DNA from 4 places in the Paenibacillus sp. BC26 genome. Region 4 is predicted to be linked to each of the others. Evidence: riboswitches for the same ligand, from Rfam matches in the RefSeq annotation. Region 4 holds a riboswitch; each other region holds the start of a gene.
The links. A riboswitch is a leader RNA that binds a small molecule or an ion and turns the genes downstream of it on or off. The one in region 4 is predicted to bind cyclic di-GMP.
Positions count from the first base shown of each region.

Region 1: another riboswitch for cyclic di-GMP. It lies ahead of BM412_RS02700 (ATP-binding protein); the one in region 4 lies ahead of BM412_RS31750 (putative bifunctional diguanylate cyclase/phosphodiesterase).
Region 2: another riboswitch for cyclic di-GMP. It lies ahead of BM412_RS01445 (methyl-accepting chemotaxis protein); the one in region 4 lies ahead of BM412_RS31750 (putative bifunctional diguanylate cyclase/phosphodiesterase).
Region 3: another riboswitch for cyclic di-GMP. It lies ahead of BM412_RS17985 (PilZ domain-containing protein); the one in region 4 lies ahead of BM412_RS31750 (putative bifunctional diguanylate cyclase/phosphodiesterase).

Region 1 covers NZ_FPAD01000001.1:640,634-648,526, reverse strand. Annotated here, with positions in the region: gene BM412_RS02710 (cytochrome d ubiquinol oxidase subunit II) at 1-761, shown strand, start outside; gene BM412_RS32830 (cytochrome bd oxidase small subunit CydS family protein) at 787-888, shown strand; gene BM412_RS32025 (DUF6254 family protein) at 975-1,127, shown strand; gene BM412_RS02705 (EAL domain-containing protein) at 1,497-4,298, opposite strand; gene BM412_RS02700 (ATP-binding protein) at 4,288-6,060, opposite strand; cyclic di-GMP riboswitch class I at 6,146-6,239, opposite strand; gene BM412_RS02695 (Gfo/Idh/MocA family protein) at 6,426-7,505, opposite strand; gene BM412_RS02690 (AraC family transcriptional regulator) at 7,671-7,893, shown strand, end outside.
Region 2 covers NZ_FPAD01000001.1:315,611-323,503, forward strand. Annotated here, with positions in the region: gene BM412_RS01415 (carbohydrate ABC transporter permease) at 1-138, shown strand, start outside; gene BM412_RS01420 (SDR family NAD(P)-dependent oxidoreductase) at 149-922, shown strand; gene dgoD (galactonate dehydratase) at 979-2,112, shown strand; gene BM412_RS32005 (hypothetical protein) at 2,036-2,428, opposite strand; gene BM412_RS01435 (acyl-CoA thioesterase) at 3,672-4,061, shown strand; gene fumC (class II fumarate hydratase) at 4,223-5,602, shown strand; cyclic di-GMP riboswitch class I at 5,710-5,799, shown strand; gene BM412_RS01445 (methyl-accepting chemotaxis protein) at 5,874-7,409, shown strand; gene BM412_RS01450 (aldolase catalytic domain-containing protein) at 7,516-7,893, shown strand, end outside.
Region 3 covers NZ_FPAD01000002.1:341,531-349,423, forward strand. Annotated here, with positions in the region: gene BM412_RS17955 (undecaprenyl phosphate transporter UptA) at 1-65, opposite strand, end outside; gene BM412_RS17960 (cupredoxin domain-containing protein) at 221-667, shown strand; gene BM412_RS17965 (dehydrogenase) at 803-1,114, shown strand; gene BM412_RS17970 (hypothetical protein) at 1,253-1,615, opposite strand; gene BM412_RS17975 (MazG nucleotide pyrophosphohydrolase domain-containing protein) at 1,710-2,000, opposite strand; gene BM412_RS17980 (O-antigen ligase family protein) at 2,210-4,306, opposite strand; gene BM412_RS17985 (PilZ domain-containing protein) at 4,463-5,128, opposite strand; cyclic di-GMP riboswitch class I at 5,307-5,408, opposite strand; gene BM412_RS17990 (HD-GYP domain-containing protein) at 5,440-6,522, opposite strand; gene BM412_RS17995 (GGDEF domain-containing protein) at 6,559-7,245, opposite strand; gene BM412_RS18000 (histidine kinase N-terminal 7TM domain-containing diguanylate cyclase) at 7,259-7,893, opposite strand, start outside.
Region 4 covers NZ_FPAD01000001.1:446,220-454,112, reverse strand. Annotated here, with positions in the region: gene BM412_RS01970 (carbohydrate ABC transporter permease) at 1-71, opposite strand, end outside; gene BM412_RS01965 (ABC transporter permease) at 87-1,022, opposite strand; gene BM412_RS01960 (AraC family transcriptional regulator) at 1,265-3,613, opposite strand; gene BM412_RS01955 (GntR family transcriptional regulator) at 3,632-4,792, opposite strand; cyclic di-GMP riboswitch class I at 5,019-5,119, shown strand; gene BM412_RS31750 (putative bifunctional diguanylate cyclase/phosphodiesterase) at 5,093-7,459, shown strand; gene BM412_RS01940 (hypothetical protein) at 7,517-7,825, opposite strand; gene BM412_RS01935 (hypothetical protein) at 7,822-7,893, opposite strand, start outside.

The DNA.
Region 1 (7,893 bases), 190 kb from region 4:
GGAGTATCGCCGTCATTCTGCTTGCCATTCGGGGTTCCTACTACGCCTTTAACACATATGGCACGAACAAGAACAACAGCATCTACATGCTGCTCTATGGCGCAAGCGGCCTGCTTATTCCCGCTTCCTTGTCTACCGTGATGACGATTTCGGAAGGCGGCTACATCGAGGTGAGCGACTCCGGTAAAGTCAGCTTCCTGTTCAGCAAGCTGTTCCAAAGCACGTACTCGTGGACGGTCGTACTGCTGGCGCTTGTCAGCGTACTTTACATCTCGGCCATGTTTCTCAGCTATTACGCAGACCGTGCGAATGACCGAGGCGCCTTCGAAGTCGTGCGTAAATATGCACTCGCTTGGAGTGCTCCCACGATACTAAGCAGCCTGCTCGTATTCTTCGCCATTCGCGGTCATAACGCGGAGCATTACCAGCGGATGACGGAGCACGCGTGGATGTTCGTCGTATCCTTTGCCTGCTTCCTGATCGCAGTCTATCACGTATGGACGCGCAAACGTCTCGGACTTTCGTTCATCTTCGTCATGCTGCAATTCGGCTTTGCGTTCTTCGGTTATGGCGCAGCTCATTTGCCGTACATTCTATATCCGTATTTAACGATTCACGATAATTTCACCAGCGAGCCGATGGCCATTGCGCTGATTTCCGTCTTCATCCTCGGACTGCTGCTGCTCATACCGTCGCTATACCTGCTCATGCGGTTGTTCTTGTTCGATACCAAGTATGTGCAAGGCAAGCGCGGCAAATAACCCGATTGGAGGAGGCTGAACCGAAATGGAGCAATTTCTGATCTTCGTCGCACCGCTGCTCGTTGTTGCGTTGTCTGTGGGATTTCTGTTCTGGTGGGGTGCCCGGAAGCCGAAACCGAAACGTTAATTTGTCATAAGAATCGGCTTAATCGCGCACGCTAAATGGGTACAATCCAGCGATCACACTCATTTATAAAGGAGCCTTCACCGACTATGACATCTTCGAAGAACCGCCGAGAGAACGCTTGGAAGAGCCGAAAGCAAAACCAGAAACCCCATGGCGAGGTCAAATCGTTGGCCGAGCTCTCCGATGAAGGCACTTCCGGCGTTGCCGGCTATGAGAATGCCCGTAATAACGGTGACTAGTCTGTAATAAAGAAGCCTCCAGCACAAATCGTGATGGAGGCTTCTTTATTGCTGATGATATGCCGCTCTTCTTTCTTTAACATTAACTACTACCAAGAAAATGCTGCCTTTTGTGCAACAAATGCTGAGTGCAGAGCCTCTCAAAGGTGAATATGATGCGCGTTCTGCAACATTTCAGCTTGAAATTGCCTCTGGCTGTTCTGCCGCTACGAAAATGTTGCCTTTCCTGCAACATAGAGCGACTACAGTCCACTGATATGGTCGAAATGTTGCCGTTTGCGCAACAATCTTTTACTTAACCAGTTACATCCTTCCGTACCTGCGCGAAGTGTGCCCCACAATCAACTTGAGCACTCCCCTCCCCTTCCATCATCCCGACGCAGCCGCCGCTTCTGCCCTTGCCAGGTAGGCCGCGCTCAAGTACGTTTGCTCGAACTGCCGGATCGACAACGGCCTGCTGTGCCAGTAGCCCTGCATATCCGTACAACCCAGCTGACAGAGGCGCTCGGACTGCTGCTCCGTTTCTACGCCTTCGGCCAATACCCGCAGCTTCAGACTGCGCGCCATCGCGATGATCGCCTCAACAATAGCGGTATCTTCGCCTGCACCGGAAACATCCTGTACGAAGGATTTATCGATCTTAAGCGTATCGATCGGAAACCGTCTCAGATAACATAAGGAAGAGTAGCCCGTCCCGAAGTCATCGATGGAAATCGATACTCCGAGCTGCTTCAGCGCATGGAGCTTGCCAACGATCGCCACGTTATGCTGCATGGCCATGCTTTCGGTCATTTCCACGGCCAAATACTTAGCTTCCAAGCCGGTCTGCTCCAGTACGCCAATGATCATATCCACGATTTGATCTTGATTAAACTGAATGACGGAGAAATTAACAGCCACCGGAATCCGGGGTAGACCTGCATCATGCCATTCTTTCATTTGCTTGCAGGCTTTATGCAGAATCCATTCACCCAACACGATAATATGACCGGTACTCTCCGCAATCGGAATGAACTCGCATGGCGAAATCGTGCCCAGCACCGGATGCTCCCAGCGGGCCAACGTCTCTACACCGATCAATTGACCCTGCTCCGCATTAAACATCGGTTGATAGACAAGATGGAAAGCCTGCTCTTCGATGGCGGCCGGCAATGCCTGCTCGATGTTCATACGACGCGCCTGACGATGGTTCATCGACCATTCGAAGAATTGGAATTGATTCTTTCCTTTCTCCTTCGCCGCGTACATCGCCGTATCCGCATTTTGCAGCAGCATCTCCAGCGTCTCGCCATCCTCCGGATATAGGGCAATACCGACACTCGTTGTAATGAAAATATCCTGGCCTTCCACTTGGATGGGCTCGGCTACTCGTCGAATCAGCGTTTCCGCCATGAGCTCCAGCTGCGAGCGGTCGCAATCCTGAATGATCGCCACAAACTCATCCCCGCTTAAACGCGCAACCATACGATTGTCGCCAATCGTCTCGCTAAGCACGGCCGCAAAATGCTGCAGCAGCCGATCTCCCATCAAATGCCCCATCGTATCATTAATCAGCTTGAAACGATCCAGATCGAGAAACATCAGCGCCGCCTGCTGCCCTCCCGCGCTCACGACTTGCAGCAATTCAGGATAAGAGAGGTTAAACCAGTTCCGGTTCGGCAGCCCCGTCAGCATATCATAATAAGCCAGCTGCCTGATCGTATTCTCGTAGCGTTTCTTGTCCGTAATATCCCAAGCTATCGTTTGAATCAAGGCTTGTCCGGCAAAATGAACCAGGATCGACTTCGCTTCAATGTCGATCGTCGTACCGTTGAGCTTATGCATCTTCAGCTCGATGGGATCGCCTTTAGACGTCCCGGTTTGAATGTGCTCCAGCCACTGCGCAGCGGATGCAAAGCATTCAGAATGAACCAGCTCCAGGAACCCTCTCCCGATCAAACCATCCTGCTCGGCACCGAAGATACGCAGCGCCGATTCATTCACGAAAGATATTACGCCTTGATAATGAACCAGAATCGGCTCCGGCGAGAAATCGATCAGCTTGCGATAGCGCTCCTCGCTCTCTCGCAGCGCTTCTTCTACCAGCCGCCGCTCCGTTAAATCGCGCAGATACATCGTGAAGACGGGGAATTTCTCGCTGCGAATACGAGTGACGATAATTTCCGCCGGAAACGAACATTGATTCCCTCGCGGCAGCATCGTCTCGACTCTCGTACCAAGCACTTTTTTGTCGCCGCTGCACAGCATCCCGTTCATCGACGACATATCTCGAGGCTGCTCAGGCATCAGTAACTCCTCAATGGATCTGCCGATAGCCTCGCTGCGCGAGTACCCGAAGAGAGTCTCCGCTGCCGGATTAAACTCAAATATGGTTCCTTTATGGTCGAACATAATCAAGCAATCAATTGCCGACTCCAGGATGGAGCCCTTAAGCGACAGCTGCTCTGACAGCTTCTTGTCGACATTCATCGAGCCGATCAAGCTGACAGCCATTATGACGATTGTGCCAAATGCTACGTAGACCGCCATTTCGATAAAATCCATCGCCTGCGCATCGGTCACGCGGCTAAGCATATGGACCGGCATCGACATAGTTGCCGCTGACATGCCCGTATAGTGCATCCCTGTGACTGCGATGCCCATAATGAAACCGCTCAGCCAATAGTGATTATTTCTGCGGAAGGAGAATAGCAATGCAACAATCGATGCCAACACAGCGATCAGAATGGAAAGTGAGAATATATAGGGATTATAAGTAACCGTAAGTCCCGTCAAGGCATACATCCCTATGTAATGCATGCCGGTGATAGCAAGTCCCATAATGGTCCCGCCGACAATCAGCCTCAGCGTACCGCGACCGGAGTGGCTGGCAATGCCGAAACCGATAAAGGCACCAACTATGGAAACGCCAATCGACACCAGCACGGTTACAAAATCATAGGTCACGCCGGTAGGAAGGTGGACAGCGAGCATCGCGATAAAATGCATCGACCATATCCCGACACCCATGACGACTGCTCCGCCGAACAGCCATCCTCGTTTCTTCCAGCCTTCCGACAACAGAACGCGTCTGGCTAAATTCAATGCCGTATACGAAGCGAACAGCGCAATAATAAACGACAAACAGACCAAGAACCAGTTATAGCTGCCTTCGATATGATTATGCACCATTTCGATACCCCCCGGGGAGCGTTACTTGGAACGTCGTGCCCTCTCCCATTTTGCTGGCAATAGAAATTGTCCCGCCATGGCTGGAAATGATTTTGTTGCTGATCATCAGCCCAAGGCCCGTACCCTGCTCCTTCGTCGTAAAAAAAGGTCTGCCCACCTGATCCAGCATCTCCTGAGGAATGCCGCAGCCACTGTCTGCAATCGAGGTCATCATGTGGTTGCCGACCTGTTCTGCCACAATTCGAACTTCGCCGCCGCCTTCCGTTGCTTCGATTGCGTTCTTAATGAGATTGATAAATACCTGTTTGATCTGGCTTTCATCGCAATAAATAAGCAGCTCCGGCTCCGAATATTGCAGCTTGATATCTACATTGTTTAGATTAGCCTGTGATTCCAGCAGCGTATAGACTCCGGCTAGCAGCTCGCATAGATTGGTCGCTTGAAATCGGCTGATTTGCGGCTTCGCAAGCAGGAGCAGCTCGTTAATGATGCCTTCCATCCGAACAACCTCGGACGTAATAATGGCGACATACTCCATTTTGCTCATCCCGTTCTGAAACAGCTTCATAAATCCTTTAATCGCCGTAAGCGGATTTCGAATCTCGTGCGCGATGCCTGCTGCCAGCTGGCCCGCCATCGACAGCTTCTCCGACTCTACAATGAACGCCTCTTGCTCCTTGCGCTGCGTTAAATCGGTAAAGTTGATGACGACTCCGGCTTGCTCGCCTTTGACCCGCATTGGCGTAATATGATATTCCACCGGGAACGTCGAACCATTCTTGCGGCGAAACAAATCATCCGCTACATAGTCAGCGTTGCCGGAGCGATTCACCTTCTCGACGGGATCCCATTCCTCATCCTCCGGCTTCATCGCTCGCAGTCCAACCTTACGCCCGAGTACCTCATTCGCCTCGAAGCCCGTTAAGTTCGCAGCGGCTTGATTCCAGAAGATTACCTTGCCCCGCTCGTCCAGTCGGTAGATCCCCTCGGCCACGGAATCCAGAATATGCGAATAGGCCTCATTCATCCGCTTAAGGCGTTCTTCGCTTTGCTTCAGGCGGCTGTCAATCATCAGAATGACGATTGAATACATGCAGATTACGGAAACGATCAAACTTATGCTAATGGCCAGAAAGAATTGATTTTGCGATAAAGCCACAGATTCACTTGCATATTGCGATGTAATGCCATGCATCATGGGCATGTTGCTATAATGAAGAAATTCAACGGCTGCGGATAGCGATAGTGCGTGGATGAACTGCCGAAAACGGCTTAGTTTATGGAATCGATGCTGCCTTGTGAATACGAATCCCAACACAAGTGCCAGCACGATAATGGAAACAAAACCTGTGGATGACTGATAGTGGAGTGTCGCATGGGCTTTGATGGCTTTCATCCCAATGTAGTGCATGGCTACGATGCCGCCGGTCTGTACCAAAATACCGAGAACGAGCAGGCTTGTCCGATGTCGCTGCGCAGCACGTTCGAACAAGAGAAGCGCTATCGCGGACAAGACGACTAAAACACCCATGGAGAGAAATACATAACCGAAATGATACATCACCTTGACCGGGAACGGATACGCGAGCAATGCCACAAAATGCATGGACCAAATCCCGATACTAAATACAAAAGCACCGCTCATAAGCCAAAAGATTGTCGTATACCTTGCTGCATTCATACGCCTGTACAGATGAAAGAGGATTAGAGAAGAACTGAATACGAGTACAAATGAAATGGCGACGAGTGCGACGGATGCCATGCTAACCTTCCTCCGGTTCATTGACTTAGCAGCAGAGTGTAAAATGGCAATAAAAAAACCACCCGAATAGGATGGATTCCATCTACTCGGCAACCTTGTCTACCTTAGCATCACGGTGAGTGATCCCTTAGGCCACGGCTTTGCGTCCCATAGTTTCCTATGGTTTGCCTTTATCATAGGTATTAAGTTGTAAAATTTTCCTGAAGATTAGTTTAACTCTCATTATAGATTTTTTCCCAAAACTGTACAGAGCGAATAACGTTGAACTTTGACATATTTTGTCGAATTCGAAAATATAGCTAACATCGTTAATTATTGCAAAAAAGCCGAAGATGACAAGGCCATCCCCGGCTTCAATGAATGTTTTACTCGAAGTATACAGCCTTGCCCGTACGGGAAGACTCGTAGATCGCTTCAAGAATTTCGGAAACCACAAGCGCTTGCTCTGGTTTAACGAAAGTTTCTTTGTCGTTTTTAACGGCATCGATCCACATGCTTGCTTCAAGAACTTCTGCAGTTTCGCTCGCGCCTTCATAGAAAGCAACGCCGCCGCTGTTCAGTTCAACTTTGTTTACATATAGGCGGCTGTTGTGCTCGCCATTGAAACGAAGACCGTCTTTCATGTCAGCGCCTGCTTTAGTACCGCTGAGGGATACTTTAGCCTCATCGACTTCAAGCGAGTTAAGCGCCCAGCTGGATTCAAGGATAACAGTTGCACCGTTCTCCATTGTGATCATAGCGAAAGCGGAATCTTCAACTGTGAATTGTTTTGGATCCCATGGGCCCCAAGCATTCGCAGCGTTCTCGTTTTGGGACAGCTTGTGGTAAGCGCGGCCAAGAACGACTTTCGGCTTGTAGTTGTCCATCATCCACAATACAAGGTCAAGAGCGTGAGTACCGATATCGATAAGCGGTCCGCCGCCTTGTTTCTCTTCGTCCAAGAATACGCCCCATGTCGGAACAGCGCGACGACGGATCGCATGTGCTTTAGCGAAGTAAATTTCGCCAAGCTCGCCTGCATCGCAAGCTTCTTTCAGGTAACGGCTGTCTGCACGGTAACGGTTGTTGTAACCGATGCTGAGTTTTTTGCCGGTACGTTGTGCAACTTCAAGCATTTTGCGAGCGTCAGCAGCTGTTTTAGCCATTGGCTTCTCGCAAAGCACGTGTTTGCCGGCTTCCAATGCGTCGATGGAGATAACCGCATGGGAATCGTTAGGCGTACAAACGTGAATCACGTCGATCGACGCGTCTTGAAGCAGTAGTTTATAGTCAGAATATACTTTTGCCTCTTCAGTGCCGTATTTCGCTTTTGCTTGTTCAGCCTTCTCAACAATGATATCGCAGAAAGCAACGATTTCAGCGTCTTTGACTTGGGCCAAACTTGGGAGATGTTTACCGTTGGCGATACCGCCGCAGCCAATAATGCCTACACGTACTTTTGACATTTTAAATTTCTACCTCCATGAGCCTCGAAATGATATAATTTGTAGTATGCGTGTCAGCTAGATAGAGAGACACAACTGACTACAGTATAGACGAACATGTCCACAAAAATATAGGCGCTATATAGGTATGGTTTTATGTGATTTTGTTATCGAAGGGATGGTACCGTGGAATTTTACAATGAAAAGGTCGTTTACGAGAACCCGCTGCTCTCCATAAAAGTGTTTCAATCCCTGCGGAATAACGATCTGTTTATCAATTGGCATTATCATCGCGAAATCGAATTGCTGCTTGTAATCACCGGCGAGCTTGACGTAAATATAGAAGATGAGTGCATAAAACTACAAACGGGCGACATCGCATTGATCGGCGCAAGGCAGCTTCATCGCG
Region 2 (7,893 bases), 130 kb from region 4:
TTCCAGCAGCGGCAAAGCATGGGCTCCAACGTCATAATGTCCAGCTTGGTTATCGCTACGATTCCGCTCATGCTTATCATCACTTCCTGTCAGAAACTCATCGAGAAGGGTGTTTCTTTCACAGGCTTGAAAGGGTAGGGGGACTTACGTGGATCGCAAAGTTGCTTTAGTAACAGGCTCAGGTCGCGGGATCGGCAGAGGCATTGCGCTTGCTTTTGCACGATCCGGATACGATGTGTGTGTCAACTACAATACAAGTGCGGAGATGGCTCAAGAAGTAGTGCGCGAGATCAATGCACTCGGTGTGAAGGCAGAGGCGGTTCAGGCGAATATCTCTACGCTTGAAGGCATCGAATCCTTGTTCGAGCAATTTAATCGCCATTTCGATCGGTTGGACGTGCATGTCAACAATTCGGGCATCACGCGGATGAAGCCTTTCCTGGAAACGCCGCCGGAGCTGTTCGACGAAGTGTTCAATACCGATTTGAAAGGACTCTATTTCTGCTCGCAGCAGGCGGCGCGGCTTATGGTCAAGAACGGCACTCGCGGCGTTATCATTCAAATCAGTTCCAATCATGCCGAAGGAACATGGGCGAATTCCACCGTTTATGCGGCGGCGAAGGCTGCTGTAAACAAGCTGACGAAGAATATGGCACTCGATTTATCCCCTCACGGCATTCGGGTTGTCGGCATTGCGCCGGGTTATACGAAGAATGGCTGGGGAGATGGAAACGAGCGTGTCCAGAAGATCATCGAATCGGTCTCCTCACGCATCCCTATGGGACGATTCTGCACCCCGGCGGAAGTAGGCGAAGCAGCAGTGTTTCTTGCTTCCGACAGTGCTGGCTATATGACAGGAACGACCATGTTTATGGATGGCGGCGCATTGCTCCCGGTATGGGCAGAGAAGGGGAACGGCTAGTTTCCGGCTGCCCAGCTCAATGAAACCAGTATAGGACGTAAAGGAGATCGGAAGCTGTGAAAATAACAGATTTGAAGCTCTATCATGTGAAACCTCGCTGGCTGTTTCTGAAGATCGAGACCGATGAAGGCATTGTTGGCTGGGGGGAGCCGATCGTCGAAGGTCGTGCCCTTACCGTAGCGACAGCCATTGAAGAGTTGAAGCGTTACTTGATCGGCGAAGATCCGCTTCGGATCGAGCATCACTGGCAAATCATGTACCGCGGAACGTTCTATCGCGGCGGTCCTGTCCTCGTAAGCGCAATAAGCGGGATCGAGCAGGCGCTATGGGATATTAAAGGCAAGTTCTACAACATGCCTGTCTATGAAATGCTCGGCGGCAGAGTGCGCGACAAGATTCGTATGTACTGCCATTGCGGCGGCGAGACGCCGGAAGCGTTCGCTGCTAATGCCAAGCGCAGAGTAGAAGCCGGCTTCAACGCGATCAAAACAGGCGTAGACGCGCCTGTGCGGCATGTGGATTCGCTGGCTTTCGTGGAGAGTCAAGTGAACAAGTTCATTGCAGCCCGCGAAGCTGTGGGCAGCGGGGTAGACATTGCCATCGACTTCCACGGCCGGGTCAGCCCGGCTATGGCGATTCGCCTTGCCGCGGCACTCGAGCCGTATTATCCGATGTTTATCGAAGAGCCATGCTTGCCCGAGAATGTGGACTCGCTCCTGCGCGTTGCGCAATCGACAAGCATTCCGATTGCAACGGGGGAGCGGTTGTTTACGCGATGGGGCTTCCGCGAAGCGCTGGAGAAAGGCGCGGTAGCGATCGTTCAGCCGGATCTATGCCATGCCGGCGGGATCTTCGAAGGACGGAAGATTGCCGCTATGGCGGAAACCTACTATGCTTCCATCGCGCCGCATAATCCGCTTGGACCGATCTCGCTTGCGGCCTGCTTGCAGCTCGATGCTTGCACGCCGAACTTCTTGATCCAAGAGCATCCTTCGATGGCGGAGAAGTGGGACCTTGGCGAAGGCTACTTGAAGAAGCCGTTCGAAGTCATCGACGGCCACGTCGCGATCCCGCAAGGACCGGGGCTTGGCATCGAAATCAACGAAGAAGCGCTCATTGAACGCGGCTACGCAGGCGACTGGGATACACCTCGTCTAGCGTACGACGACGGCTCGTTCGCAGAGTGGTAGAATGACAGGCCGCCCTCTCCGCCAGGTTCGGAGAGGGCGGCTTTTTGATGTTTGGGAGTGGATAAGGCTGAGGCCCGAGGCGCGGAGTCCGAGCTCGAAGCTCGAAGCCCGACACCCGATACCCGCCACCGACATCAACACCACCACACCACCACACCACCACCAAAACCGACACCGACACCGACACCAACACCAACACCGACACCGACACTGCCACCAACACCAGCACCAGCACCAGCACCAGCACCAGCACCAGCACCGGCACCAGCACCAGCACCAGCACCAGCACCAGCACCAGCACCAGCACCGGCACCAAGCACCACCACCACCACCACCACCACCACCACCAACACCAGCACCAGCACCAACACCAACACAAAACTAATCCTGGCACTAAAGGTAGCAGCAACTATGCTGATTATTTGTCGGCGATACGGCTAACGAATCGTGAGAGCCTTATTTGCTCGAAAATGGCCACTAAAAAATTCTAACGAATCGTACAGGTCTTATTTGAGCGAAATGCAGCCAAATAGGGGACTTCTAACCGAAATAAGGTCTACAGGATTCGTTAGAATTTCAAACTCAGCCATTTTGTTCAAATAAGGCTTCCTGGATTCGTTAGAATCCCAGCCATGAGTTTTCGGAGTCTCATATGTATGTCAAGCCGCGCTCGCACGTCTAGCAGTTGATTTGACAGCTGAGAGATCGATACCGGAACTCTCAGCAGCAAATCGGCGTGATATCTGCGGTGAGAGTACGTTTTTGGAACTCTCAGCGTCTATCGAGCGGAGATAGTGGTTAGTTAGAAAGTTGGGAGATCGACATCGGAACACTCAGCAGCAAATCGGCGTGATATTGGCGGTGAGAGTTCTATTTCGGAACGCTCAGCGTCTATCGAGCGGAGATAGTGGTTAGTTAGAAAGTTGGGAGATCGACATCGGAACTCTCAGCAGCAAATCGGCGTGATATTGGCGGTGAGAGTTCAATTTCGGAACTCTCAGCGTCTATCGAGCGGAGATAGTGGTTAGTTAGAAAGTTGGGAGATCGATACCGGAACTCTCAGCAGCAAATCGGCGTGATATCGGCGGTGAGAGTACGTTTTTGGAACTCTCAGCATCTAACGAGTGGAGGAAATGGTTGGTTTGATAGCTGAGAGTTCAATATCGCTACTCTCAGCAGCAAATCGGCGTAAATCGGCGTGATATCGGCGGTGAGAGTTCGTTTTTGGAACTCTCAGCATCTAGCGAGTGGAGGAAATGGTTGGTTTGATAGCTGAGAGTTCAATATGGGTACTCTCAGCAGCAAATCGGCAGCAATTCGGAGTGATAACGGTGGTGAGAGTTTGCTTTCGTATCTCTCAAGCACCAATACGCGAGGCAACTATGGTTCGGCAGGGGGAGCGGAGATTTCGCGGGTGGCAGAATGGGAGCTATTAAGCGTGGGTTGCGGCGGCACTCCGCGCTCAACCTTTGACATCCATACTATCGCCAGCTAACATGAAGGCAACTAGGGCCGAAGCTGTAAAAACAGGCCGCGGCAAAGGAGGCGTGTGAGGATCGATGCAAGCGAATCTGGAGCTTATCGTCCGTTCGACGGAAATTGATGTAAACGGGCATGTGAACAATGCCAAGTACTTGGAATACCTCGAATGGGGACGTGAAGAATGGTATGAGCAGGCAGGCTTGCACTATGATGTGTTATTGGCAATGGGCGTTCAGACGGTAACGGTTAATATCAATATCAACTATCGCAAGGAATGCAGGCAAGGGGATCGGCTGACGGTTGCGACGACGCCGGAGCGGGCTGGACGGAGCAGCTATGTGCTCAAGCAAGAGATCGTGAACGAGAAGGGCGAGCTGTGCGGGGATGCTACCGTTACTTGTGTGACGATGGATTCGAACACGCGCAAGAGCAGGGAGCTGCCGCCGGAGCTGCGGAGTCAGTTTTAGCCGGAGAATCCGTATTACAAGCCGGCAAATAGGTAATCATGGGAAAGAGGCGATGCATGCTCGTAGATGCATCGCCTCTTTCATAGAAATAGAACAAGTGCCATTTTGGGTATATAGAAAGTAAACCGAACAGAAACCATTCGTATGAGGAGGTAGTCGTGATGAGCGATTTTCGCATTGAGAAGGATTCCATGGGTGAGATACAGGTTGAGGCGCACCGGCTGTGGGGAGCGCAGACCGAGCGCAGTCTGCACAATTTCAAAATCGGTACGGAGAAGATGCCGCGTGAGTTAATTACCGCTTTTGCCTATTTGAAGAAAGCAGCAGCGACCGTGAACGGAAGCTTGGGGAAGATGGATGCCCTGAAAGCCGAAGCGATAGCGGTTGCAGCGGATGAAGTAATTGAAGGAAAGTGGCAGGATGAGTTTCCGCTTGCCGTCTGGCAGACCGGGAGCGGCACGCAGTCCAACATGAACGTCAATGAAGTGATTGCACGGCGTTCGGCACAGCTGCTCAAGGAGAAAGGCCAAGAAGCAGCCGTTCATCCCAACGATGACGTGAACCGCTCGCAGAGCTCTAATGATACCTTTCCAACGGCGATGCATATCGCCGCGCTGATTGCTGTGGAGGATCTCGTCCTGCCGGCCATTGCGCAGCTGAAATCCACGCTCGAGCAGAAGAGCGCAAGCTTCATGGATGTAATCAAAATCGGCCGCACCCATCTGCAGGATGCCACTCCGCTTACGCTCGGCCAGGAAATCAGCGGCTGGGTTCGGATGCTGGAGAAAGGCGAGCGTAATATTAGAGCAAGCCGCGAGGAGCTGCGCGAACTTGCCATCGGCGGCACGGCCGTGGGCACGGGCCTCAATGCCCCGCCGGGCTTCAGCGAGAAAGTGTCGGCGGAGATCAGCCGCCTAACCGGCAAGAACTTCATTAGCGCGCCGAACAAATTTCACGCGCTGACAAGCCACGACGAAATCGTCTTCGTGCATGGCGCAATCAAAGCGCTCGCCGCGGACTTGATGAAGATCGCGAACGACGTGCGCTGGCTCGCAAGCGGCCCTCGCTGCGGGATTGGCGAGATTCGAATACCGGAGAACGAGCCGGGCAGCTCCATCATGCCTGGGAAGGTGAACCCGACGCAGTGCGAAGCGCTGACGATGGTGGTCTGTCAGATCATGGGCAATGACGCGGCAATCGGCTTCGCGGCCAGCCAGGGCAACTTCGAGCTGAACGTGTTTAAGCCTGTCATCATTCACAACTTCCTGCAGTCGACCCGCATTCTAAGCGATGCCATCCGCTCCTTCGATGAGCATTGCGCGGTTGGCATTGAGCCGAATCGGGAAGCAATCGCCCGGCATCTGAACGAGTCCCTGATGCTCGTTACGGCGCTCAATCCTCATATCGGCTATGAGAATGCGGCAGCTATTGCGAAGTCCGCTCATAAGGAAGGCCTGACGCTGCGTGAGGCTGCCATTCGCAGCGGACTGATTACAGCTGCCAAATTCGATGAAGTGGTGAAAGCAGAAGAGATGATCTGACAAATTCGACAAAAGATTACAAATTACGCTATGTACAAATAGGGCTTTACTCTCCTATAATTAACCCTGTTAATATTTACAAAACCATAGTTTTACAACTACTTCTCATATGATAAAGGCAAACCAATGGAAATGTTGGGACGCAAAGCCTAGGCCTAAAGCATCGATACCGATGCCATGGTGGACAGGTTACCGGGTGAAAAGGAGTCCATCCTTAACATGGGTGGACTCTTTTTATATTTATACAAATATTGGGAGGTAGGCTCGTTGTATGCTTAGAGAGAAAAACCGTGTCATGTTATTCATTTCTACAATTATTGTACTTTTATCGCTTCTGGTACACGCATTCGATTGGCTCGGTTTTTCCATGCAGCATGATCATCATCCGGATCAGAATGGTTCAACGCTTCTCTCCTTACTTAATCAAACGTTCTTCGCATTGCCGTTTACTTGCTTACTGCTTGCCGGATTTTGCATGCGGTTACAGAAGGAACAGCAGAGCGTTCCGCTTCTTATGACGCTTTCGCTTACCTTCAGCAGCATATCCATCATTGCCGGCGGTAACGGGACGGTGGAATACCACTTCTCCATCTTTATGGTACTGGCCATTATTTTGTACTACGACCTCATCGCAATGCTTCTCATCAGCACCGTCATCTTCGCTCTGCAGCATGTACTCGGCTTCTTAATCTTCCCAGAGCTTGTCTACGGAACCCGTGATTATTCGCTGGCCATGGTCTCCATTCACATCGTATTTGTTGTTTTGTTTATCGGCGCCGTTACCTATCAAATTATGACGCGCAGAGCCTTCATCCACGCACTGGAATCGGCCCAACAGCAGAAAATTCAAGCAGCGGTCAAACAAATTATCGAAAATGTGACGGAAACGTCGGACCAGGTGCTCATGAACTCCAAGGAGCTCAGCTGCAACGCGGCCACGCTTAATCTCTTGGCAGGGGATATCGTACAAACGATGCATAAGGTCGATGCCGCGGCACATTTACAGGAGAATGGCGCACAGACCGGCAAGAAGGTGATCGGAGAGATGCTCCGAGATATCCATACCATCGCTGAAACGTCTGCCACCGTGTCTAATTTCTCGAACGAGGTTGCGACAGAGGCCGACAACGGGAATGAAGCCATTCAGAAGGCTGTCCGGCAGATGACATCGATGAGCAATGCCGTTCAAGAATCGGCTGCCAAAGTAAAGCTGCTTGGTCAGCGTTCACAAGAAATAGATGATATTACGAGTTTAATTACAGACATAGCTTCCCAGACCAGTCTGCTGGCTCTGAATGCGGCGATCGAAGCGGCACGGGCAGGCGAGCATGGCAGAGGTTTTACCGTCGTATCCAATGAAGTCCGCAAGCTGTCTGAGCAAACCACCGCCTCCGCCCAGAGAATCGCTGAGCTTGTTCAAGACATCCAGGCTAATAACCGGGCTTCCATCCAATCCATGGATCAAGTAATTGTTGAGGTAGCATCAGGAAATCAAGCCGTATGTGATGCGGGAGCGGCGTTCGAACGCATTATGCGGTCTATTAAAACCGTTGCGGAACAAATTCATTACATCTCCGGCGCGTCTCAGCAAATGTCTGCCAGTACGCAGCAGTTCAGCATCAACATCGAGGAAATCTCCCGCATGTCCGTTGAATTGACGGGCAGCGTAAAGACGGTCACAGGCAGCTCGAATGAGCAGCATCAGCTGATTTCCAGATCGTCGGAGCTGGCGACAATGCTGGAGAAACTGAGCGATAAATTAGATCAAACGATGGTCAGCACAAGGAAATCCTTCCGCGCCATATAATCCGAAGAGTAGTGCAATTCTGACAAAAATGACTTTGCGTTCATAGCCAATATCAAGTATTATGAGTAGAAAAGACAAGATCTGGCTAAAAAGGAGACACAATGCTATGAATGCTTCGAAAAAAAGTCATTGTAAAATCGTCGACTGCACGATCCGCGACGGCGGACTCGTCAATAACTGGGATTTCAGCGTTGAGTTCGTTCAGCATCTGTACAACTCGCTGAATGAAGCCGGCGTCGAGTATATGGAAATCGGGTACAAGAACTCGCCGAAGCTGCTTAAAGGCGCTGAAGATGCTGGTCCATGGCGCTTCCTGGACGACGACTTCCTTCGTAAAGTCATCCCGCAGAAGCTGAATACGAAGCTTTCTGCGCTTGTCGATATCGGACGGGTAGACGAGAACGATATTCTTCCGCGCGAAGAGAGCATGCTCGATTTGATCCGTGTTGCCTGCTACATTCAAGACGTGCCGAAGGCGCTGGAG
Region 3 (7,893 bases), on a different contig from region 4:
TCTATCCATTGCAGCAATGAATCAACGATTTCATGAAACCAGGCCACTCCGTCAACTCCTATCATTTCCTATATTGAGACTTATCGATTTCCAGCCGGAAACGAAGCCTCTCTTACGATATTCTAGCATACTTCCCTACCTCGCCTCCACCGCAGGCATTCATGGCCAAGCCCACGCATAGACTAGCTGTAACTTTTGTAGGAAAGCTGGGTGAGCTTACATGTCGAATATTTTTGTCGTCAGCAGAAAACAGCTCTGGTTATTCACCCTATTGGTTCTCATCATCATCCTTGCGGCCGCAAGTTTAAGGTGGAACCATGTCAGAACGGCAAACGCCTTGCAGCAGGAGTCGCGCGTCTATCAGCTTGTAACCGGAGAATTCAAAACCAAAACCGATGACGGTAAGGAGCTGGAGGTATACCGCTTCGATCCCGGCACCCTCGTCGTGAATAAAGGCGAGCATGTCGAGCTGCGCATTACGGGCATTAACGGGAAATCGCATCCTTTTGTCATCCAGGAGCTTGGCATTAAAGGAGAAGTGAATAAGGGCAAAACGACGGTGGTGCGCTTCACCGCCGACCAACGCGGAACCTATCCGATTGTATGTTTGACCCACACGTCGCTGACGAGCGGCGGGCCGATGATAGGGTATATTGTGGTGCAGTAGGCTGTGGAGTGTGCATGGCTGAAAGGTGCTGAGGAGCGATGAGAGGCGCTAGTCGCGGGACGAAACGGACTTTTGCGGACTGTGACCAGTATGTGCATTTGTGCATATATAGGGGGTAGAGAGGAGTCGGTTACGATGAAACCTTCCACCCAGAAGCACACCTCGGAGTACCCTTCCGCACGCAAAATCAGACGCGCTTGCGAGAATGAGCTTTACCGCACCGTGAAACGGCTTGGCGTGTACATTCCCAAGGACAAAATGGAGCTCGCCGAGAAGCTCTATGTACAAAAGGTTTATCTCAATCTGCAGTGGATTCATGAGCATGCCAGCAACCGGAAGCTGCTGTCCGACTGGTTCGACGAGAACGTCAGCGCCGATATCGCCGCGTTATGGGAAGTGGAGCAGCCTAAGCTGTGTACGGCATTCCGCGATGCCTTCGGAGGATGATGAACGCCTCTCCCACCCCTGTTTATCGCGCCGCAGCAGCACGTCCTGAAACATAAACAGCAGCACAGCTCTCTCTGAGGAGCCGTGCTGCTGTTGTCGTTAATGAGAGTTTTGCGTAGGGGTGGGCTGACATCTGACTTATCCAATGATTGCATAGGTTTGGACACCGGAAGGGATGGTACGCGTACGAAACAGCACACCGTTTGAATTAAAGGTGCGGATCGTGTAAGTCACATTCGTCAATGTGCCGATGTTGTTAAAGCGAACGACGCCAAAAGAGTCGAACGAAGCTGTGGCGACGACCTGGTTGTTCCGGAACAAGCGAGCAAAGAAGCCGGTTGTCAGGAACGGCACGCCGTTTTGAGCTACCCAAACAACCGTTAGACGACTGAAAGTCGGACCTGTGGTTGTGGTTTCATTTAATGTTTTGGGTACGGTTGTCCGGATGACTTTACCGGAGCTTGGCAAATAATATTTCGGTCTGACGCGTGATAATGCCATAAGCATCACTCCTTTCGGGGGTTGCTTACAGCTTATGCCGAGCCTGACGAGGAAGAGTGGACAATCCTCACGGGCGATGAGCCTGTTTTATATACTAAACCCATGTCCGCGTGCTATTAATCTCCATCTTATCCTTGAAGGCTTGCTCCAGATCGATATTAAGCATGTTTGCCAAATCGAAGATATTCCACACCACATCATACATCTCGTGCCCTAGGTTTTCTTTACGTTCCGCATCCGGATGAAACGAGACGGACAGCACCTCTTTGGCCAGCTCGCCGACTTCTGTCATTAAGTACAACATCCTCTGCTCGATGGAGCTCTGGTCGAACCCTTTGAGCGCGCTCCATTCTTTTACATACTGCTGAAATTCGGCTGTATTCATAGGTGAAATTATCCTTTCTATAGGTGGAATTGTGCAATAGGTAAGTTGTGAAATGTGAAGCTTGAGAAATGTGAAGCATGGGAAATGTGAAACTTGAGAAATGTGAAACGTGAAAAATGTGAAACGTGAAAAATGTGAAGCATACGAATGTGAAGCATGAGAAATGCGCAATATGCAAAAAGTGAAAAAGCGTGCCTATTAAAGAATGCTTAGCCCGCCGCCGGTCCGAGCTGCTTGAGCAGCAGGCGGCTTTGATCCGCCGCTGCCTGGGACTCTGCCGTGACGGCAAACTTGCGGCCGTTCACGCCGGGGTTGTTCTTCTGAGCCTCATACGCTTCGAAGAAGGTGACGGCCGTCTGCGCGGCCAGCCTTGCATCCGCGAGGCGCGAAGCAGCTCGCATGCCATCGGCGAGCTGCGCCATCGTGACGACCGCGTCCGTCTGCTTGTCGCGGTCGTAACGATCATAGTGCAAGGCGAGGCGCCAATACGCCGCCGCGCCGTGCACATCGCTCTGCTCGGCCGCAGCCTCGCCGAGCGCCCACAAGAGCGGCACGGACTGCGGCTCATAGCGCAGTCCGGCCGCCAGCAGCACCGCCCGTTCCGGCGGCGGTGCCAGTGCGGCAAGCTCGAGTCGAATCCGCGTCCAATACGGATTCAACTCGAGCGCCGCGCGAAGCGCGGCTGTTTGCGCAGCAGCACTGCGAGCGGCTGACACAGCCGCCTCGCGGTACTGCACGGCGCGGTCGAACCGCACGCTGAACACAGCGGCGGCGGTGAGACTTGCTGCGGCTGCGACAAGCAGCGCAGTGCGCAGCTGTCGCAGCGGCAGAGCTGCTAGAATGGCGTGCTTGATCGACCCCGTAGGTTCGCCCGAATAGTAGACCACCCAGCTGAGCAGCAAGAGCCAATAATACCCGAAGGACATATCGAAGTCCACCGCCGCATGCAGCAGCAGCACGCTAATCGGCAGAAGCCCGATCGGATTCGACCGCCATACGCCGCGCAGCAAGACAAAGAAGACCACGGCAGCAACCAACAGCCCGACAAGACCCAGATCAAGCGCAATTTCAATGTAACCGCTATGTACTTCATTCCCAACGTAAGGCGCGGTTTGCACTTGGGTAAACAACATCCGCCATGTGTCGCCGCCACGGCCGAAGAACAGCGCTTCCTTCATGAGCAGCCATGCATCCTTATAAAATAACCCGCGCGCGCCGGCCGTCTGAAACCCGCCGCTTAAACGTCCTTGAATAACCGATGGAAGGAGCATGACCATGCCAAATAATCCTGCAAGCCAGCAGCCCCATGCTATTCGGCTGAGCAGCTGTTCTCGTCCTCGTGCCTGCATCCATCTCAAAGCAGTAAATCCGGCAAGTGCAGCCACACCTATCAGAATCAGCAATACGGTCTCCTGCGAAGTTGCCCCATCCTGTACAAACTTGCTAGTACCATCACCGGCATCCCCACTGCGTAATCCTGCATGAACGACAGCTCGATATGCAGCCCCGCCGCTTATCAATGCCCAGCCGCTAAAGATAAGCCAAGTGACGCGTTCCTTACTGCGCAGCAGCAGAAGGCCGCCAACCCATGCCAGGGCGGTCACGAGCCAAGCTCCTCTGGATTCGGTTAGCAGCAGTACCAAGACAGCAGGCAGCACCCCGGCTGCAGCCCCGATAAACGACGATACCGAAGCCTTTTCCCTGATTAGCAAGAGCAAATAGAATAAGAGATAGGCACCGGCTACGGCACCTAAGAAATTCGGATATTGCATGAACCCCGACAAACGCGCTCCAACAGCGGACAGTCTTGCATCGCCGGTAGTCATGATGATTTCGGGAAAAGCAACCCACCCCATCCATCCCGCGATCGCTCCCGTGATAACGAAAGCGCCTGAGCCCTGAATGGCCGCAGAAAGCCACTTTAGGCGGTGTCGCCGCACAGTCGTATCGGAGCTTGAACAGAACCAGCTGTACAAGGTGACGGCAAAAGCCGTATATGCCGTCCATCGCAAGGCCTCATCGAAGCTGCCTAACACGGAAGCAGGACGATGGATCAGCGCCACTGCATATAGCAGTGCAATCGCAAGCAGTCCATAAAACGCCGCCGGAACGCCCTTCCTAAGCCGCGTATCCGCTTTCCGAGAGTGAGCCGCTATATCTGCTCCTACTATGAACACGCAGACGACGATAAGGATGGATTCCCACCGATAAAAGATTGTATCAAAGAACATTCCGTAATGATAAGCCGAACCAGCCAGCACGATCGCCACGGCCAGCGCAGCTAGTCCCGTCAGCCCACTTCGCATAACCACTTCCCCTTTTGCTCAAACCCCGCCGCATTCTTTTCGTTATTTTTCCAATTGTACCATAATTGACGAGCTGACTTATAAAAAAAGAAGACGCTGCCGGATCACCATCATCCGTTCAAACGTCTTCTTATGCCAGCAACGCCGAAATCACGTTTATCTGCTCTTCTTAGCCGATGCCTTCTCCTTCTTAAGCTTGAAATAGGCTTCAATCTGCACACGCAGCAAGTACGCCCGAAGCGCCCTCTGCTGCTGCTCGTCTAACCCTTGAAAGCGAGCTCCGTAAAACTTCCACTCACTTCCATCGTCCTTGCGGATTATTTCAATTTCGCACTCCAACTTAAAGCCCAGTGATAGGCTCGTCGTGAGGATATCCCCATTCGCGAGCGTTGGAGGGCTCATTAAGGAAAAACCTATGCCGGTGTCGCTTATATTTCTTAGCTCTATATCGAAGCTGTCTGTAGCTTCTATCGTCAATTTCTCCCCTTTGGAGTTTTCTATCTCTTGCGAGTATGTTCGCGAAATCGTACCTCTTGCCTCGATATCGATACGCGGCGATTCCCGCTTCTCATCCAGTCCCGCCAATGAACGGATCGGAAAAATAACCGCGATGGAACCTTCCGCCTTTGCAATAATCGTCGATTGCAGACGGTGAATACCGACAGGTGAATACACGGTTAAGCTAACCGGATCTCCGAGCTCGAAGTTCTTGAACTCCGTAAGCTCGATTTCCATCATTTCGCCTTCTGCATGGGCAAGTACGCCTGTAGCAACATACCCTTCTTTCTCAACCATAGTACGGCTGTGCAGCAATGCCTTCATAGCAAAGGTAGGTTTATTATTGAAACCAATTCTTTCATTCATGCCTGTCACATCCATTCCCCCTTTACATATGAAGAACACTCCGGCAACCGCAATACTTTGCATAAAAACAGAAAAAGCGCTTCCTCATACAAGAACGGAGCCGCTTCAGTACCCCGAGACAGACTCGGGTGTTCATTTCGGCAGTCAGGCTGTCATTCGTTCGCTACTTCATTATTAGCGGACATTAGACCCTTTAACTTTGCGTCCTTATCTTTCGATAAGTTTGCCAGTATCGATGATATGCAGTTGTCAGCAGTATGCTAACCTACCTACAGTTCTTTCACGATCATTAACTTATGTTGGTCTTTGAGGTCGATCTGATAGGCTGAAGCAGGTGCAGTTCCATCAGACTCACGGATAATCCGAACCGTTGGACGATGAACCGCGAGCGGATCGTTCATAGCTACGACAGCAACTTGCCCTGAACTGAGCAGTACCGTTGTGGAGACCGGATAAATCGAAATATGCTTACAAAAAATTTTGATCAATTCTAAATCAAAATAGGTATTTCCTGCAGCAAACAAAAACTCGATCGCTTCCGATGGGGTATATCGTTTCCGATGCGGCCTTGGAGAGGTAAGCGCATCGTATACATCTGCGATGGCGACGATTTGAGCGTATTCATGAATGGCCTCCCGCTTAAGCTTGCGCGGATAGCCTGTGCCGTCGTAGCGCTCGTGATGCTGAAGCGCGCAGTGAGCCGAGAGTAAACTAATATCATGCTGCGCTCTAATAATGTTGAAGCCATCCTCGGTATGCTTCTCCATGAGCATCCGCTCGCTTGGCGTTAATGCGGACGTCTTGGTCAAAATCTCTTTGGGCAGCCGCGTCATGCCGATATCGAATAACATCGCGCCCATGCCAAGCTCTTCGAGCTGCGTACGGTTATATCCTCTGGCCAACCCCATGATGCCTGCCAGTATCGTGACATTCAAGGAATGGTGGAACAAGTAGCTGTCCGCCACGTGAATGTTGGTCAAGCTGACCATAACATCTTCACGCCGAATGAGATCCTGCATAATATCGCCGAATACTTTACGGAAAGTGCGGCCAAGCTCGGGGGCGATCGTTCGCCCTTTGGTCACCTGTTGGTCCATTAGCGAATTCATCGTCTTGTAAATCGTATCCGATGCCGCTTTGTGCGTGCTGTCTTGAATAGCCGTTGTCGGCTCTAAGCCCTCTGTCAGGGGATCATCAATGAAAAGCATGTCGATGCCTAAACCAGCCAATCTGTCGATAAATCGTTGATTTAACTCCACACCGGCGCCTAGCAATATGTTCCCATTCTCCTGCAAAATAGGGCGAGCTAACTTTTCTCCCGGCTTAACGGAGTTGATGTGAACTTTTCTCATCGGTGTTTAATCCCGCCTTTACCGCTTGCTCACGGATTAAGCTTGCAACGCTGCCGGTTCGGTCAACTGCGCCTTACGGACATATTTCTCTGCGTACATCCGTTTGTCAGCAGCTTGCAGCAGCTGGCCAATCTCCATGCCATGCTCCGGAAATGAAGCATGACCGACCGAAATTGACAGCCGTAATCCGGTCCGCAATGAAATGCTAAAGAGCTGTTCGTGAATTAGCTTTACGATTCGGTCGATTCCTTTGTCATCTGCATAGGGACAAATAATGATGAATTCATCGCCGCCCCAGCGGCCGATAATTTCGCCGAAGGTTGCGCATGCCTTAAGTGCTCCTGCGATCAGCGCCAGAGCTTGGTCGCCTTGGCTGTGGCCCAAACGGTCGTTTACCTCTTTGAAATCATTGACATCCAGCATCATGACCGTCATTTTCTTCCGTTTACGATTCGCCTTAGCCGCCAGCTTCTTGAAATTCGTCTCGATGAATCTCCGATTATACAGTCCGGTTAAACTGTCCAGTATAGAAGCTTCCTTCATACGGTCATATTTGAGTCCTAAGAGAAAGCCGATAGGCAAGGCTGCCGCTGCGAAAGCGGCGGTACCGATTAGAACAGCGAGCGGCGTAGGTGTCTTACTTGCAAGCAGGCATAAACTCGCTGTAGCCAGTGTAGCTCCACATGATGCCGCACAAGCTGTAAGACGTCCGTTACGCGCCATTCGCAGTCCCCCCTTATAAATTAACGACCCGATTGCGACCGTTGTCTTTGGCTCTGTACAATGCGGAATCCACCTTCGAGAACAAATCTCTTATGTATCCTTTGACATCTTCAATCTGAAGATCAGACTGCTCTTCCACCACAAGCATTCCCATGCTAATAGTTACGGATACCGGAGAACGCCCTCTTCCAATGGCGATCTCATTGTTCTGAACAACCTCACGTATACGCTGAGCAAGCATGTCTGCCTGCTCTCTGTTTGTATGAGGCAAATAGACCGTAAACTCTTCGCCGCCGTAACGTGCCAATATATCTGTTCTGCGGAGTGCTCCGCGAACGGCATCGGCCGTTCTTCGGATGACTTCGTCTCCGATCACATGACCGTACGTATCGTTGACGAGCTTGAACAAATCAATATCAAACAATAACAGCGCAAACGGAATCTTGTAACGGACATTCGTCAGCACCTCATGCTCCAGCTGCTGCATCAGAAATCTACGGTTAAAGCAGCCTGTCAGGCTGTCCGTAATCGCCAGCTGCTCCAGCTTGCGATTCGCTTGAAACAGCTCGTCCTGCATAAAGATGAGCGCACGATTGCGCTCTTGCATGGAGGCATACTGCTCCTGCGATTTGAAGATCAGAGACTTAA
Region 4 (7,893 bases):
GACAGCAGGGTCAGAACCAGTACGATCAGTACATGATTGCCGCCCGGCCTGCCCGCTCTAGCTGCGTGCATTTGCGCTCACCTCCATTAGAACAACGCGTTGTCCTTGCTGTATTTTCGAACGAGCAGATTCGTTGTCAGCACTAAGATGAGTCCGACAACCGCTTGATACAAACTTGCCGCCGAGGCCATTCCGAGATCCCCGACGACGCGCAGCGACCGATACACGTACGTGTCCATTACATCAGTGGTCGAGTAGAGCATCCCTGCGTCCCTCGGTATGAAGTAGAACAAGCCGAAGTCAGAGTAGAAAATACGTCCGATGTTCAACATGGTCAGCATCGTGATGAGCGGCGTAATTAATGGAATCGAGATGTTGCGAATCTGCTGCAAGCGGGAGGCTCCGTCAATCGAAGCAGCTTCATAATAGCTCGAATCAATCGCGAGCAAGCCGGTGAAGAAAATAATCGCGGTGTAGCCGACGTTCTTCCACAGGTAAGTCAGCGTCAGAATGAGCGGCCAATAAGACGGATTGCCGTACCAATCTACAGCCGTGCCATGGAATTGCTCCACTACCTTATTGATGACGCCGTAAGTTGGGTTAAGCAGAATGTAGGTGACAAACCCGACGACGACCCACGAGAGAAAGTAAGGGAAGAACAGGATCGTTTGAAAAATTTTCACGAGCCTTCTGCCCATTTCCGCCATCAGCAGTCCTACAATAACGGAGCAGATCGTCCCGACGACGATGAATACCCCATTCAACAGGAGCGTATTACGCGTGATCCGCATCGCATCCTGGGAGTTGAAGAAGAACTTAAAATTGTTTAAGCCCGACCAGGCGCTGCCCCAAATGCCGTCGGCATAATTGATGTCTTTAAATGCGATCACGATGCCAAAGAGCGGCAGGTAATAGAAAATAAAGACGACGATGATCGCGGGCAGGCTGATCATTAATAAGCTTCTGCCTTTCGTGAAATGCTTCCATTCCTTCTTTAATGCCGAAGTGATTCCTCTGCTCATGTGCTCCTCCTTTGTGCCGTTTTGCGACTTCGTTGTTTACGATTCTGAGCATACGGCGCAATGGGTCATCGGCGAAACTGCTCATTTTTGCAGCGTCAAAAAAGCACTGTACGATAATAAAATGCGCCGAAAATCCACTGTACAAAATCAAAAAAAGACCGCCGATACTGGGATCGGCGGCCTTTTGACATCTCAACTTCCACAACGGCGGGGGCAGCATCCCAGACAGCGGGGAAATGGTTTCACCCTTTCCCTCGCCCGGCGATATACTCCCGCGGCGTCAAGCCAAACTTCGCTTTGAACAATTTATAGAAATAGCTTTCATTCTCGATGCCGACCCTGCGCATAATTTCTTGAATGCTCAGCTTCGAGTTCTCCATCCACTCCACCGCTTTCGCAAGTCGGACCTGATTGATGTATTCCGGTATCGACATGCCGAAATGCTCCTTCGATATCTTGCTCAGCTTATAAGCGGAGAGCCGCATCATGCCTGAAATATCGGTCGCCGAGAGAGAGGAGTCAAAATAATTCGAATCGATGAACGCTTTGATCGTATCAGCCGCCACCTGATTGCCTTCCTCAGCAGCCGATTTGCGCTCACTCGTCATCGTCAGAACCGCTTCAAGCAGCTGCTCCTCGAACTGTTCCGCCGTCTCCTCCTCATACAGCTCCCGATTTAGCAGCTTCGCATGGATATGAATCGGCTCCTTGAGCGTGCGGTTCATTTCGTATACAGCCTTCTTCAAATGATGCACGACCTGCATGCTGGCAAGCATAATGTCGCTGTACTCCAGCTTGCGGATATTCCGGAACAGCTCGCGGAACTTCTCTTCCGTTCGCATGGGATCGCCTTTCTTGACGACCTCGATGAACTTGCCCGTAAGCTCCATCACCTGCTCCATAGCGATACTGCTCGCCTGTTCATCGATTTCCGCTTGCGTGATGACCGCCATATGGCCTTGCACATAACGATAGGAGCTGTTCGTGAACGTGTGGCTGTACGCCGCCGCAATCGCTTGATAATGTTCAATCGGCTCGCTGATCGCGACAGAGAAGGAAATTTTGTAATGTTCCTTAATGTAGCGCTGCGCTTCCACCAACAATTCCTCGACTGATGCAGCCTGCAGGGCGGAATCGATATTGAGCAGGATCGTAAACGAATCATCCTTCATATCTACCGTTTGATGTGCGAATGAACGGCTAATGACCTCCGTCGTTATATTGGCTATCGCAAAACGCAGAAGCTCCCGCTCCACCAAGCTTTTCGTCATGAAGAGCTTGTAGTTGTCGATACGCAGCACGCAGATTACAAACGGCTTCTCTTGCGACAAAGCAGGATGGAGGGAATGAAGCGCCTCCCCGAATGCCGTGCCGCTCATACTGAAGCTGTCGACAAGCAACCGCTTGAGGAAATAAAGCTTCATAATGCCCGTATTATTGTTTTTCTCCAAATGGTACTCGTACAGCTGCTCTCTTGATTTCCGATACACCTCGGTTAAATAGGAGAATTCATCCTTTGCCCCCGGAGTTACGGAGCCGCCAAGGGAGGTCTGTTCCATCAGCCTTCTCACCGGCTTGTAGATCCCTCTAGAAACAGACAAGGTCAGCAGCAGCGCGCCGGCAAAGATGGCCATCGTAATGAGCAGAATCGTATCGAGCAGCTGCTTCAAGTTCGCGTATGCTTCTTTGTACGGTTTCGCATCCAGCAGTGTCCAGCCGGTCTTCTCCAGACGAATATAGGAGATGATATATTTCTCGCCGCCAATGCTCTGATCGAAGAAACCCGACGGCTGCGCAGACTGGGCTTCTGTGCCGCTCGCTTGGTCCACATAAGCTTGCCTGATCGTATTCGCGAAGGTCGAGCCTTGCACCGGATTACCCGGATCGGTCTCGATCAGCCCATTGCCGCTGTCCAAGATGTAGAGCTCGCTTCGCGCGCCGGCCTCAATCCGGTTAATGGCACGAATGTTATCGACGAGCCAATCCAGCTTAATGTTCAGAATGATGGCGCCATCCATTCGGTTATCGCGATCCGTCGTCTCATACATCACATAGCTTAATACCGTATTCGCAGCAGTTCCTCCTGCGCCTAGGTCATCGGATTCCGCACTGCGGCGCACAATTGCACGGAGCACCGGAATGGTCGTATAGCTTTGCAGCACCTTATCGAGCTCTGCGTCCTTATGATACAAATCGCCATATGTCGAGTAATAGAGCTTCTTATGATTGTTATAGATGTAGATGGACTGAATGAACGGATTGTTCGCCACAATGGTCGCGTTTAGTTTATTGATGACATTCAAATGCTCGTACGTTTCCTCATCGTTCAAATACATAAGCGCCTTCACGTCATTGCTGCCATAGGTGGAAAGGGTAATATTGCGAATCATCGTATCGAGATAATCGATGTTGTATTTCATCTGCGAGAGTACCTTCTGGCTGTTCTCGTATTCGCTCTTGAACACCTTCTTCTCTACATTCACATAGACCAGGGCTGAGAATGAAACGACGATTAGCAAAATAATGCCTGCAATCCATAAGAAGATGCGCAGCAAATATTTCTTTTCTTGAAACAGACGAATGAGGCTCATAAGCAAGTACCACCCTTGTTATTCAATCTTTGCTTCCCTAACCGAGCTGCCGTAATGAATGTCCGCTTTGCAAATATGTCCGGCAACCGCGATCGGCTGCTTGCCTTCTGCCGCATGCAATAATTGAAGGGCAGCGCTGCGTCCCATCTCATAGAAAGGCTGGTTCGCACCTGTGATATCCAGTCGAAGTTTCCCGTTCAACCCCTGCGCATCATAAGTAACCAGGGACATGTCGTCCGGGACGCGCCTGCCAAGCCGCTCAAGTGCAGCAAGCGCAGCTTCGGCAATCTGATCATTCGCCGCAAAAACAGCCGTATACCGCATCGTCCCCAGCGCATACGCAAGCCGAGAAACAAACGCTTCGATTTCACTCTCGAAATTCTCGAACCGAGTTGGGATGCTCAAGTCGTAATCCGCTTCGAAAGGAACACCTGCTTCGATGAAAGCTTGTCTCATGCCAAGCAGCCGTTCATAGAACGTGCTGAGATCCGAATTGCGTACGAACGCAATCCGCCGATGCCCCTTGGCAAGCAGCAACTTCGTGAGCGAATAAGCGCCCGCAGCGTTATCGCTCGTCACAAAGGGGATATCGCTGTCCCAAACCCGCCGATCTAAGAAAATAACCGGGATCCCGCTTGCCGATAACCGCTCGTAGAGCTGCCGACTGCGCAGCTCGTCCTGTCCCCCGTGGATCGGACTGAGAATAATCCCCTCCACTTGCCTTTCAATCGCGCTCGCAACGAACGACTCCAGCTTATCAAAGCTGCGGTTATCGCTGCTGCTCATCAGCTGATAGCCCTTCGGCTGCAGCGCATCCTCGATCCCGCGCAGGGCGGCTCCCCATAACGGGTTGTCGATGCCGATAACAGATGCGGCGATTAGCCCGCTCCCGCTCATCGATTGAGACACGGAACTCAGCCCGCCATCTGCGAGATAAGTACCTCGGCGGTTGTCCCGTGTTAGAAGTCCTTCCCCGCAGAGCTCCTTAATTGCCTTCTCGATCGTATTAACGCTGGATTGATAGGACTCCGCCAAATTGCGGCTGGACGGCAATCGCGAAGATCCCTGCCACTCGCCTATATGTATGCGCTTTCGAATATCTTCCTTAATACGGTGATACGGGTAGGTAGACAACCAATTCACCTTCATCTCTGCTAGATTAGCTTGACTATATGACATGTGTATCATCTGTGTCAATCCATAGCCTGCTCTTGAATTCCATTGTGATTATAGTCCTAATTATATAAGTCTTTAGTCCTTTATTTAATAACACCGCTCACCGCACAGGCTCATAAATACCAACTCTATCCTTTTAAATAGGTTCCATAGACCCATTCACGCGACTGAGATATTATGGAAAATAAGATTAGAACTATATTCCTACATATTTCGTCAAAATTGAATCGTTTCTCATAGGCAAACCCTTCGAAAGCAGGGGGCGCAAAGTCATTGGGTCTAAGTCTTTTCTCCTAACAAGGAATGGGATACGACAGCCAGACTGCCGAAGTTAATCTGCTGACCTTGGTGCCTCCAAGCGGGAAGATGCGTATCGGTCTATTGCCGCCATCTTGCTCTGAAGGGCCGGTTTTTTTTTTTGTATACCAATATGGACACAGAAAGGATGTGATCGGCTTGGCCACCTCATACGAGCAGTTTAGTTCGAAGCTACTGACCTACACGTTAATGTTTCTTATCCTGTCCTCGCTCCCTATCTATGTAACCGTTCTCTCGCTTGAGCTGATAACCTTTCAAGTTTTCATACGATTCGTCTCTTCCGTCATTCCGCTTGGTTTTGTGCTCTATTTCGTTTACCGGCAGACCTACAAGACGCTGAAAGGGAAATTAATTATTTCCGCCTATTCATTCCTGCTCTGCTCCATCGTCATGTGCTTTATACCCACGCCGAATTCCGGTACCGTGGTCTTCCTCTTCGCGCTTCTCTCCCTCATCTATCTGGACCGCTATGTAACGCTGTTGGCAAGCGGATATGGCATTGTGCTACTCATCGTCCATCAATTGTTTAACCCCTATATGCTCAAAATGGACCTGATCTCCCGAGTCGTACAGTTCACCCTGTTCACCATGTGCTGCATCACTTGTGTCAGCGTATGCATCATCGGACGCCGAATCATCGCGCATGCACAGCGAAGCGAGAAGAAAGCGCTGGATAATGAGAACCGGTACCGGCAAATTTTCGAGCTGTCTCCCGAAGCCAATATCGTTCAAATCGATAATAAGATTGTTCATATGAATCGGTCGGGGCTGGCGATGCTCGGCGCGAAGCATCTGGATGAATTAATCGGCGTTGATGTATTTGACTTGGCTCTGCCGGAGTATCACGACCTGATCCGCGCGAAAGCGGCTGACCTTATTGCAGGCAAAACCATCTTGGATTATACGGAGCTTCGTATTTACAAGGTCAATGGAGAAGTGATCGAGGTGGAAACCAATTCGATATCGACTTTGTTCAATAATCGCCCGGCCATCCTCTCGAACTTCCGTAATATTTCGGAAACGAAGAACGCCCGTGAAACCATTAATTATATGGCTTATCACGATCAATTGACCGATCTGCCGAATCGCTATCAATTCATTATGAAGATAGAAGCAGAGCTTCGGAATGCCGCTAATCATCCATGCAGCTTCGCGGTCTTGTTTCTTGATATGGACCGATTCAAATCCATCAACGATACGTTCGGGCACCCCCATGGGGACCGTCTGCTTAAGAACTTCGCGAAGCGGCTTCAGGCATCGCTGGAGCCTTCATCCTTTGCGGCCAGACTTGCCGGTGACGAGTTTGTCATCCTGCTTCCGAATAGCAGCGCAGAAACGTTAGGGGCGCTGATTGAGCCCCTGCTGGAACGGCTCTCGGAGCCTTTCATCCTCAAAGGGCAAGAGATTAGCGTTACGACGAGCATCGGGATTGCAATGTATCCCAAAGACGGTCAGGATGCCGATACGCTGCTGATTCACGCGGATGCGGCTATGTATGCGGCTAAGAGGCAGGGGAGAAACAACTACGCCTTCTACAGCACGGAGATGAACGAGGTTAATTTGCGGAAAATGATGCTGGAGCAGGACTTGCGCAAAGCACTCCAGCAAGACGAACTTCATTTGGTCTATCAGGGCAAGAAGGATTTGTCAGCCGACCGCTTGAGCGGCTTCGAGGCTCTCCTGCGTTGGACGCATCCGAAGTTCGGTGCCGTTTCTCCGGCGGAATTCATACCGCTTGCCGAAGAAACCGGGCTTATCGTTCCGATAGGCGAGTGGGTAGTGCGGCAGGTGTGCGATCAAATCAATTCTTGGAAGCAAGCGGGCTTGTCCCCCTTGCCGGTGTCCGTCAACTTATCGGTGCGCCAATTCAAGCAGGACAACCTGATTGAGATGCTGAAGACGATCCTGCTGTCCACCGGGATCGAGCCGCGCCTCATTGATCTGGAAATTACAGAAAGCGTTGCTTCATCGAATTTCGAAGCCCCGCTTATAGACAAGCTGCACGAAATGAAGGCGCTCGGTGTTTCCATTTCCATTGATGATTTCGGGACCGGATACTCGTCGCTTAGCTATCTGCGCCTTTTCCCGGTAGATACCCTTAAGATGGACAAATGCTTCATTCGCAACATCGATCACAATCAAGATGATTTGGCGATCGTCACGGCGATTATCGGCATGGCTCATAGTCTCAAGCTTCAAGTGCTCGCCGAAGGGGTCGAGAACGAGACTCAGCTGGCCCTCTTGAAGGAACAGCGCTGCGACGGGGCACAAGGCTATCTCATCGGCTATCCCGTTGCGGCATCCGAAGTAGCCCTGCTGCTTGCTCCGGCCCATGCGCTTAGCAATTCGTAGGGGAGTACAAGCCCGATCCTATGATGGCCCGAACTCCCTCCAAGCTGCTGATCGCCATTAGGTTTGCTGTTCATAGGCAAGCTGATGGCCATCCTCGAAACCTTTGGCAAAGCCGAGATTATAGCCTTGATTATAAGCATTATCGAAGGCTCGATTATAACCCGGACTGCTTAATCCCCGCTTCCTTCCACGCTTCTGCTTGCGCACGGAAGACTTGCCGGTCCCAGACTTTGTCCGTTTACGCTTCGTTGTAGAGGCGACCTTCTTCAAGCTGCCTGCTGCATGGCTTGAAGTCTTGTTCGGCGTGACCCGTGGTGCGATTGGCAATTTACTGCTTTTCTTCCCGCTTATTCCCGCTACAATCACTTTCCGGTTCCTCCTTTACCTTCCCGTATTGGATGCGAACCAACCTGTACGACTGCACTCAGCCATGG